One region of the Peribacillus sp. NPDC046944 genome, then DNA from elsewhere that is predicted to be linked to it. Evidence: predicted binding sites of a transcription regulator. Region 1 holds the regulator's gene; the other holds the start of a gene.
The links. Region 1 encodes LexA, which represses DNA repair genes until DNA is damaged. Its sites were predicted from a motif close to CGAACATATGTTCG; they were not measured.
Positions count from the first base shown of each region.

Region 2: dndB (DNA sulfur modification protein DndB) is a predicted target of LexA. The motif match lies at 3,327-3,340, and genes of this name have one in related genera.

Region 1 is NZ_JBNNML010000009.1:58,279-64,221, forward strand. It holds gene tkt (transketolase) at 123-2,129, opposite strand; gene ACQKIC_RS16240 (DUF896 domain-containing protein) at 2,360-2,593, opposite strand; gene ACQKIC_RS16245 (YneB family resolvase-like protein) at 2,658-3,314, opposite strand; gene yneA (cell division suppressor protein YneA) at 3,327-3,638, opposite strand; gene lexA (transcriptional repressor LexA) at 3,798-4,421, shown strand; gene ACQKIC_RS16260 (hypothetical protein) at 4,614-4,901, shown strand; gene ACQKIC_RS16265 (GlsB/YeaQ/YmgE family stress response membrane protein) at 5,073-5,309, opposite strand.
Region 2 is NZ_JBNNML010000001.1:280,431-286,373, forward strand. It holds gene dptG (DNA phosphorothioation-dependent restriction protein DptG) at 1-936, opposite strand, end outside; gene dptF (DNA phosphorothioation-dependent restriction protein DptF) at 943-3,216, opposite strand; gene dndB (DNA sulfur modification protein DndB) at 3,418-4,518, shown strand; gene dndC (DNA phosphorothioation system sulfurtransferase DndC) at 4,518-5,943, shown strand, end outside.

The DNA.
Region 1 (5,943 bases):
GTTTGCTGGAGAAATTTTCATCTTTTTTTGTCGAATGGGATTTTTTTAAATAAGTCCTCATTTACCTGAAATATAAGAAAAACTGACACCTCATAAATAGGTGTCAGTCATGTATTACTCAATTATTTAACAAGCATCTCTTTTACACGAGCTACTACATTTTCAACGGTAAAGCCGAATTCTTTCATAATTTTACCACCTGGAGCTGAAGCGCCAAAATGATTAATGGCTAAAATTTCACCTTCATCCCCTGTATAACGGTCCCAGCCAAAAGGTGAAGCCATTTCGATAGCCAGACGTTTTTTGACAGCCGGGTTGATTACACTTTGTTTGTAATCCTTGGATTGAGTTTCAAAACGATCCCACGATGGCATGCTGATAACGGAAACTTCAATTCCTTCCTCCGACAATGCTTGCTGTGCTTCGACAGCTAGATGAACTTCAGAACCAGTAGCCAGTAGCAATGCATCCGCTACTTCTTTTTTAGCGTCTGATATAACATACGCACCTTTTAACACACCTTCATAAGCAGTTTCTGATGTGTTTTTGATTGTCGGTAACCCTTGTCGTGTTAACACAAGTGCCGTTGGTTTATCTTTAGACTCAATAGCGACCTTCCAAGCTGCTGCAACTTCATTACCATCAGCTGGACGAATCACACCAAGATTAGGCATGGCACGTAATGAGGCTAATTGTTCGATAGGCTCATGTGTCGGTCCGTCTTCACCAACAGCGATACTGTCGTGAGTGAATACATATGTTACAGGAAGTCCCATTAAGGCAGCCATTCGGATGGATGGACGTAGATAATCAGAGAATACGAAGAATGTTCCACCGTAAACCTTGATGCCACCATGTAGCGTCATCCCGTTCAATGCTGCTCCCATAGCGAATTCACGTACACCAAACCATATATTACGTCCACTATAATTTCCAGACAATAGATCTGTAGCACCTTTGATGGATGTATTATTTGAACCTGCTAAATCGGCTGAACCTCCAATAAGGCTAGGTAGTTTTTTCGCTAATGCATTCAATACTTCTCCACTGGAAGCACGCGAAGCCAATGTCTTGCCTTCTTCATAAACTGGAATTTCTTGATCCCAGTCTGCAGGTAGTTCACCTTTTATAGAAAGCTCCAGCTGTTCTGCGAGCTCAGGGTACGCTTCTTTATATTTATTAAATAGTTCATTCCATTCTTGTTCTTTTTTATTTCCAGCTTCTACACAAGCTTCATTAAAGTGTGCATATACTTCATCCGGAACATAAAAGTCTTCTTCGAATGTCCATTTGTAAGCTTCTTTTGTCAACTTCATTTCATCAGCACCAAGGGGAGCACCGTGAGCAGCAGACTTACCAGAGCGGTTAGGAGAACCATAACCAATCACTGTCTTCACTTCAATTAAAGTTGGACGAGCTTCATCAGTCTTTGCTTCTTCAATGGCTTTTGCGATTTGTTGTAAATCGTTGCCGTCCTCCACTCTCAGATACTGCCAGCCGTATGATTTAAAACGGTCTGCTACACTTTCACTGAATGATTGGCTAAGATCTCCATCAAGAGAAATATCGTTTGAATCATATAAAACGACAAGTCTTCCTAGTTGAAGATGGCCTGCTAAAGAAGCAGCTTCAGCTGAAACGCCTTCCATTAAGTCTCCATCCCCACAAATACTATATGTATAATGATCAACTACATTATAAGAATCACGATTGTAGCTTTCAGCCAAGTGACGTTCTGCCATTGCCATACCTACGGCCATTGCAATCCCTTGGCCAAGTGGTCCAGTAGTGGCATCTACACCAGCAGTATGTCCGTATTCAGGATGCCCAGGAGTTTTACTTCCCCATTGACGGAAACCCTTTAAGTCATCCATTGTCAAGCCGTAACCTGATAAATGCAGGAGACTGTATAATAGCATGGAACCATGTCCTGCCGATAAAACAAAACGGTCTCTATTAAACCAATCAGGATTTTTCGGGTTATGATTCATATAATCAGTCCACAGCTTATATGCCATGGGAGCTGCACCCATAGGCATGCCTGGATGACCTGAATTAGCCTTTTCAATTGCATCGATCGATAATGTACGAATTGTATTAATAGAAAGTGCATCTAATTTATCTAACATGTGTAAAACATCCCTTCCTGTAGTGTACCTCTTTATATTATATTGACTAACTTAATATCACAACTAAAATAACCATTTCTTACACAGCTAATTCAATTTTCTACTAATTAAGGATTTACCAAGGTTAGGTTAAACCAAAAAAGAGAATACATACATCAATGCATTCTCTTTTTTCACTTTACATTCCTCATGAGTAATCCAATGATGGGGCCATCATCAGTCCTTATTGGTTAATGTAAACCTTTTTTTTCTTTAATATTTTTAATTTTTTGAGGCGTGACATCATTACCTTCCGGATCGATAACTTTAACATTTTCTAGCGTATCAGCCATTGAACGTCTAAATGTCTCCAAATACTCACTTCGTAAGGAAGTTTGCTCTTTTGCCTCTTCTACAGTTAAGCCTTCTCCCTTAGCTTTTTTAGAAAGTTCATTGATACGGGCCATTTTTTCTTTTGATAGCATAATTTTTCTCCTTTATATATACGGATATTGACATGGTATTAAAAAAAAAGTGAAATTACAAGTTCTATGATTGATTCTTCGGTGTACCTTGCTGGTATTCCAAGAATCTGCGGTGTACCGTTGCTTTTGACACTTCATAGCCAAAGCCTCTCAGTGTTGCCGCAATCTCCGCAAAAGTTAATCCATTCGAACGCAGTTTCACAATTTCTTCTATGGGTACTTCTTTACGATCCCTGCCAGTGGAGTTTCTTTGGTTCTTCAGGTTTTTCTGGGGCCGGTAGCCATTTTCAACGGCCCTAAGCATACCACGTTTAATTTTCAGGTTATGTAGTTTACGTTGATATTCTTCTACAATACCAACAATTTGGATAACCATGGCATCAGAGTCCGATAATTCTAACTCACCATCATGAGAAAGTGTGAAAATCTTCACTCCTTCTTTAAGTACAACATGAAACAAGGCAATTTTAGCATTTCCTCTTCCCAACCTAGTTTCATCTTGAATCAAGAGAACATCCGCTTCTTTTGTCTTAAAAAGATCAAGCATGTCAAATATCCCGTCACGGTTCAGTTCGTAACCACTTGCCTGCTCTCTTATTATTGAAACGACTTCCATGTCATTATGTTCTGCTAACTTCACTAATTCCTCTTCCTGCCTAGCTAGCGAGGTTTCCTGTGTTTCTTTTTCTGTACTTACCCGACAATAGATGACTGCTTTCATATGAACCTACCTTTACTGCTTACTAGCCAAACTTTGGACTACTTTTTCACTTTCAACTGGTATGACAATGATTTGACCTGCCTTAATAGTATCCGCCCTTACACCGTTATACTCTTCTATCCAACCAATGAATTCTTTTTTTGTCAATTCGGTTTGACCATATTTTTCTGAAATCTCCCATATAGTATCACCTTCGTTAATTTCAATCGAAAGGAAATCCTTATTTTGATTACTATCTAATGTGAAAGAGAATAAAATAGACAAGATAAATACAAATCCTGCTAATAGAATCGTATAAATATTATTTTTGCAAAATGTCTTCATTAATATCCCTCCATAGCGAATGTACGTTCGTTTTTAGTTGATGATTGAATTATAATACGAACATTTGTTTCAGTCAACAACCAAATTCGAACTTATGTTTGTATAGCATGTGGAGCCATGCTATAATATAGCAAAGAATTATAGAGAAGAGGTGCGTATATGACTAAACTATCAAAACGGCAGCAGGATATTCTTGATTTCATAAAAGATGAAGTTCGTCAAAAAGGTTATCCACCTTCCGTTAGAGAGATTGGCGAAGCTGTGGGACTTGCATCAAGTTCGACTGTACATGGACATTTATCTCGTTTGGAAAGCAAAGGCTTAATCAGACGCGACCCGACTAAACCAAGGGCCATTGAGATTTTAAATATAGAAGAATCTAATAACATTCCAAAAACAAACGTAGTTAACGTACCACTTCTCGGAAAAGTAACCGCAGGTATGCCGATAACTGCCATCGAGAACATAGAGGAATACTTCCCTCTTCCTGAAAGTATGGTTCCACATGATGATCATGTGTTCATGCTTGAAATTATGGGTGAAAGTATGATTGAAGCAGGAATTCATGATGGAGATTATGTCATTGTAAAACAACAAAGCAATGCCAATAACGGAGATATCGTCGTGGCCATGACGGAAGATGATGAAGCCACCGTTAAACGATTCTTTAAGGAACCGGATTACATACGGCTTCAGCCAGAAAACTCCAATATGGAACCTATCATTCTAAGAGATGTAACCATTCTTGGAAGAGTGATCGGGCTATATAGGCAAATTCACTAAAAGCGCGCAAATTGCGCTTTTTTTATTTGTTTTAAGTCTATGTATTACATCCTATGTATATGACAGAAGCAATATTATAATATTTTACTAGAGAGCATTGAATAACAAACCGAGTCAAAATAACAAGGTATAATTCTTTTATATCCGGTGAAATTAGTTCAATAGACATTTCTTTTTGAAAGTGGTGTTACTATGGATTTTCCGACAATACATACAAATTTTTGGGATGCTGTAATTGCTATCCCAACTATCATGATTTTGACTCAAATTATAAAGTTTCTCTTACCTATCCCCCGAAGTTACGTACCCACTATTGCGTTATGTCTTGGTTTAATCCTTTCTATATTCATAAGCCATCGGCATCACTTGACTACAGGGATTTTTATGGGATGGTTTTACGGATACGCCAGTATCGGTAATTACACCGCACTTAAAACAGCTTTAGTGTCTTTTAGGAACTCAGATAATCATTCGGATTGAGTAAACAGTGATGGATCCTTCGATCGAAAACCTCTATTTTTTTACGCAAAAAAACTGTCCAGTATTGTTGAACAGCATTTTCAAGCAATAATGGACACATATAGATCAGCTTTCTCTAAACCATCTACACGTGATTCTGGCAAATTCATTCAATCTTGTACCCTCTGCTTTCTACCTCCATCTTGTATTTCTCATGATAATGGATACAATAAACACAACAATTATGGCACCCAGTAACGCAGGCACAATGTAAAACCCTTCTGTCTCAGGTCCGATTGGCCCTAATATTGCAGTACCAAGCCATGCTCCAACAAATCCAGCAATGATATTTCCAATAATTCCACCCGGCATATCCCTTCCTAAAATCAGACTTCCCAGCCATCCAATTATTCCACCAACAATTAACATCCAAATTAGCTCCAAAAATAACCACCTCCTTTCTCTAAAATTTATGAAATTTTTTTATTAATAGAACAGACTTGTGACTAATGAAAATCACTTTAAGCTCCTCAGGCAATAAACTTATCGGCTGCTTATATACTTCTACCTATATAGGTACTATAAAAGGCCGCCCTAAAAAGGGTGGCCTTTAGTGTTTGATCTTCCGTTCTCCCTACCACAAAGAAAACCATCCAGTAAGAATGGTTGAAAATTATTATTTGGTTATAATAATAAATGCCGCCAGATAACTGCAATTATCTGGCGGCACCACATGGTAAAAAAGAAAACAATTAAATTGCTTTCTATACTAGAATAAGTATTTTGGCTTCTTTTGTCGATATGACAATATTCCTATTTTCAATTATTTACACTATTTCCTACCATACTTTTTTAATATTTCAACCTTTATTCATCATCATTTTTTCTACACAACCATTTAAAATTGGATTTTCATAACTTGTTGAAGGTTCTTGCAATTCGAAACCCCAAATCATTTACTTAATGAATTATATATCAAATGAACGGTGCGTTTTCAATCCAAAGTGATTAAAGGGCTCTAATATATACCTTCTTACCTAATTATACTATTTCGATAGTCCTC
Region 2 (5,943 bases), on a different contig from region 1:
TTCGATTTCCTCATCAAAAGAGTTCGTAAATGAGTTGTAACTTAATTGTGAAATAGTATGGATATGCGGAAATAGATGATTGGATTTTCCTTTAATGTACTTAAACCCATCTAGATCATCCGCTGCTTTTCGTCTTTTGCTGATCGACTCCCATTCCAATGCAAAGTAAAGCGGCTGTGTTGATTCAAAGTCAGCTTCAGTAAATTGTTCAAACTTAAAGATCAATTGACAAGCATACATGAAAGCATAAAAATGAGTTAACTGAGGGAATGAGGTTAAAAAGTAGTCCTTATATTTACTTAAATAAATTATATCTTCTTGATATAATTTAGCCATTGAAGGCAGGAGTTGCTGATACTGATTCTTCTTTTTTACCTTATCCTGCTTTTTATCTTTCTCATACTCTAATGTATCTAACTTACTTAAAATAAGCTCTGTTAATATATCCTCTGAATCCTTGTTAGTAAAGATTGACTTAATCGCTGGATGACCGGCAACCAACACCTCACTCATGAATTTAGCGTATTTTCCAAATTCATTTTGAAGATCTTTATTTAATTTAATATAATTAAATAAAAAAGGATGAACTGGCTGAATTTTATCTTGATTGAACAAGTATTGATTTAAAAACCTTATAAAGTCGAATTCATCATCATCCGAATCGAATTCTACTTCATTGGCAATTAACTGACTGATATCATCTTCTTCAGATACCATGTAAAACTCATTTCCTTTTTTATTTTTAAGATCTTTCACATTAATCTCCGAAATATTTCGTATATACTCTCCCAAAACACTGTTAAATCCATCTTTTATTGCTTTCGTTCTCTTTGTTAAGAACGGGAGAATGTCCAGGACCTTCCCAGTATCATGTTTTTTTACTTTCTGTTCTATTAATAGATTTCTCAAGTGATCTCGATCCAAGGTTTGAACCATTCATTATTACTCCCTTTCAAATACAATAGCACCAAAGTCATCACGCTTAATCTTATAAGATCTATTATCACTAGGGAAACATACAAGCATTTCCTTCTTCTTGTCTCCGAGACTTATAAGCTTTTCCATTATTTCTACAAACTTAATTGCGTCTTCTTCATCTTTTTTATTTGGACGGTACCCTTCGTACACTTTTGTTAACAATTGAAAAAGGGGATAATCAATATCTAAAAAGATTTTCTGATCATTTATTCCTTCATAAGCCAATAAGATAGACGATTTAAACGCTTCTAAAATATCTTTTTTATTCTCTTCAAGGTGTTCAATGGTTGGTTTTAAATTCATTTTTTGGGCTAAACGATAGTTTTTATTAGGTCTATTTAAGAAGATATAATCTTTTTCTGGGCTGCCTTTCCATTTGAAAATTATGGTTTTAACTTCATCATAAAAATGTTTGATTTTCTTTTTACTTCCTATATTAAAGTAGAATAGATGCTCTAGGTATTTTTTGTAACTACTTTCTTCTACTTTTAAAGAGAATTTTTTATTAGTTAAAAATGTTATTCGAATAAATGCTTCAAAAAACAAATTAGCCGTTTGGTCAGTTAAACTATTTTTATCGAACGGTTTAAGCCAGGCTTTTGAAGTATCATCCTCAATATATTCATTGATGATTTTTGACCAATCATTAAGCGTATTTAATTCAACTACAAGTTGGTCGATATGCTTCGATCGATTATGGATTGGATCTAACTGGCTTACCGCTTCTAAAATAGACGATCTCTCTGCCCTATTAAACATTAAATTAGGTACTGAAAACTCAAGTAATTGTATTTGAGTTAATAAATTGATGTTTAGATTTTCATCTGGTATTAAGATATCTGCAATGAAGTTTAGAAAGGCACGCGCAGAAATAACTAATTTTTGTTTAATAATTGTTTTGATAATTATTTGTACAACCTGAAATTGAACTGTTGGACTTTGCATGAATCGGTAGTTTTCATGAACCATGGTATCAATATTATTCTTTTCGTCTTCCATTTGAGCTAAATAAAACGGATTATTCTGAGATGGTAAAAAGATTCGTTCTAATAAAGTAGAATAGAAAGAAGATAAAGGTCCTGATTCAGTCAGTTCAAACGAGTGATAATCTGCAAAACTAAGTAAATCAAAAGTTTGGTCACTGAAATGACTTGTTATATTTTGAGTAAATAGATCACTACCATTAACAAATGATCTTAACTTGTTATAAGAGAATTCTTTGTGCTGCATATTAATAAAATTATGCAAAACCCCCATATTAATAGCTAAAATAATTTTCTCCGTAGTTTTCTCGATTTTTTCATCAGAGAAATTCTTCAATACTTCTTCCAGTGTTTCCATAGCATTCTTATTTGGTGAGAAACTTTCAGTCGCATCATTTAAAATGATATATTCATTAATGATTTCCGGCTTTTTCTCTTTTAAATAAGCCAGTAAATGAGATTTTCCGTCTCCTACACTTCCGCATAGTAAAATGAGATTTCCCTTTTCTCTTCTGTGATTTTCCTCAAGAATATTCTCTAAATCCTCTTGAATCTTACGAGTAACGTGCAAATAATCCTTAAATTCGCTAAATTGACTAGCATTTTCAACAGCTTCCTGGGATGAGTCCTTTAATCGAATTAACTCCCTTAATAAATAACTTTGTCCCGGTCCTAAGTCTTTAGTCAACGTAATAGAATTAGTCTTCTCTTTTTCCTTCAATATATCTGTGGCTGTCAAAGGCTCAATATTTTCTTGAGCTGGCTGAATTGTACCCATGCCTAAAAGTTCTAATATCTTTTTCTGTACAATATCCTCAATATTATCTCGGGGTTTCGGTATGTCATAAACCGGAAATTTCAGATGATCCGAAGAATAGACTTCAGCAAACCAAACCGCAATTTTGTACATTTCTTTGTGTAATTTGAATGCCTCAGTTATATCGTTAAACTTCCCATCATGCGCTGCTTTATTTCCTGAAAGACGAATAACATCAAAAGATTGTTGAATTTCCCTTTTTATATATCCTTCCTTGGATAGGTAGTTAATCTTCTCATGTAACGAAGAAAGATAGGGTGCTTGAATGTTATCTATTTTAAAAACTTGATTTAAAATTTCTTCTGCAAATAGTCTTGCTTTCACAATAGCACTGCTTGGATCTTCAAATATTAATTCATCCATTTTTTTTGCATTGTAAGCTGCTACAGGGTTTATATTTTCTAAGAACCTTAGGAAATAACCTTCTTGTAGATTCATTTAGTTCAACTCCGATAGTATTAATCATTTACGATACATTTTAACATATAGGTAATTAACAAGTAAAAGAACCCAATTACTCCCAATAGACTTCAAATATTTAACGAAAACGAATAAAGGTTCGTAGTAGATTATTGTAATTTACTACTATTCCGTTTATACTTTATTTAATTATTACGTACGTAATTAGGAGGTTTGTTTATGGATGCCATATTCAGTTATAATTTCCCTGCTATTCGAGGGAAACAAGGTGATAAAGAATATTACGTTGTGATGTGTCCTCTTAGAATAATCCCAAAAATTTTTCTTTTTGATGAAGAAGAAATTCCACCAGAACATCGCTCACAACGTATCTTAAATAAGGCTAGGATTCCAGATATCACAAATTACATTGTTGAGAACCCAAAAGATTATGTGTTCTCTTCCATTACAGCCTCTATCGATGGTGATATTGCTTTTATCCCTTTTAAAAATGAAGTTGGATTTAATGATCTTGGACAATTAAAGATCTCTTTAGAATCTAGATTCTTAATTAATGATGGACAGCATAGACGTGCAGCTATAGAAGAAGCTTTAAAACTTTCACCCGAAATCGCTAATGAAACAATTTCAGTCGTTTTTTTTCATGATGAAGGATTAAAAAAATCTCAGCAGATGTTTTCCGATTTAAATCGACATGCAGTAAATACTACATCTTCTATTGGCATTTTATACGATCATCGAGACCGATTGGCTATGATTACAAAAGATATCATTACTAGTGTCCCATTATTAACTAGATACACAGATAAAGAGAGAGTTTCTCTGTCACAAAACTCACCTAAAATTCTTGCGCTAAATCACATTTTTAATACGAACTTGCGCCTACTTGGAAAAAGTAAAGGAGAAAATATTAACCAGGAAGATGAAGATTTCTTGGTTAAGTTTTGGAGTACATTATGTGAATCAATAGTAGAATGGAACATGGTCTTAAATAAAGAATTAACCACACGTGAACTTAGAGCTAATTATATTGTAGGACATGGTGTATTTATAGAAGCTGTGGGTCTTGTAGGTCGTTATCTTCGTAAATATCATGAAAATAATTGGCCACAATATATTAAGAGACTTTCAAAAATTGATTGGACACGGGTTAATACAAATGACTGGTTAGGACGAGCCTTTAATCAAAATGGCAGAATTCAAAAAAACAGCTCAACCATACAGTTAACCGCTAATAAAATAAAACAATTAATTGATATTCCTCTAACAGAGCAAGAGCAAGCATTAGAAAATAATTTTTTTAAAGGAGTGAAAGTTTAATGGCAGAAGGAATTATTAGTAGTTTATTTTCAAAAGAAATGCCAATTGTTGAAGATGCAAAAAAACAAATTAAACTAGCCTACAAAATGGACAACCGTCCCTGGGTAGTCGGTTATAGTGGAGGAAAAGATTCTACCGTAGTGGTACAACTTATTTTCGAAGCATTAAGCGAGCTAAATAAAGAAGAGTTGCATAAAAAGGTATATGTCATTTCTTCCGATACACTAGTTGAAACACCATTAATCATTAATTCTATTAATCAAACTTTGAGACGTATACAAGATGAAGCACTCTCACGCGACTTACCTATTGAAACACATAAAGTAAAGCCTATCATTAAACAATCCTTCTGGGTCAATATTATAGGTAAGGGCTATCCAACTCCTAACCAGCAATTCAGATGGTGTACGGACCGTTTAAAAATCGATCCTGCTAATCAGTTTATCATGGATAAAGTATCATCATTTGGAGAAGTAATCATGGTATTAGGCGTCAGGGAAGATGAAAGTGTTACTAGGGGGAATGTTATACGGTCCCATACAGTTGATGGAAAGTTATTTATGCGTCATTCAACTCTTTCAAACGCTTATGTCTATGCACCAATTAGAAGTTTTTCTCTAGATGACGTTTGGGATTACTTACTTAACCATCCATGCCCTTGGGGAGATGATAATCACGAACTTCATAGACTATATCAAGATTCAAATAGTGGAGAATGCCCGCTTATCATAGATAAAACGATTAAAGAAAATGCTGGATCATGTGGGAATAGCCGTTTTGGCTGCTGGGTTTGTACAGTAGTAAATGAAGATAAAGCATTAACTGGATTTATTCAAAGCGGTCATGACTGGATGAAACCTCTACTTGAATTTAGAAACTGGTTAACTACAATTAGAGATGATCGTACGCGTAGGATGAAATATAGAATGAATGGTCAAATCTATTATAATGAAGTAAAAATTGAAGACATTGAAGGTGTACCTCATGTCTTAATCCCTAAAAAATCAAGTAGAGCAAAACAACTTGTCCCTTTAAACGAATACAATCATGTAAAAAAAGAAAATCTTAAAGAATATATTTCAGAACATAATATAGATCTTAGCGAAGCAAGCGACCATAAAATTTTAGTGACCTATGAAGAGGAATTACTCGACGGACAAATCGTTGAAAAATACGCACAACTTGGGCTTGGACCATTTACTATACAAACAAGAAAAGAAATACTAAACAACCTTCTTACAGTACAAAGCCAATTAACTCATCCTGATGATCCTTACTATGAGTTGATAAGCATCGATGAATTAAAGGCAATTCGAAAAATTTGGTTTGATAATGGCGAGTGGGATGATCCAATTCCAGAAATGCACAAAAAAATTATAGGTAATGAAATTGAATGGGAGTTAGATGATCGACCGCTATTTGATA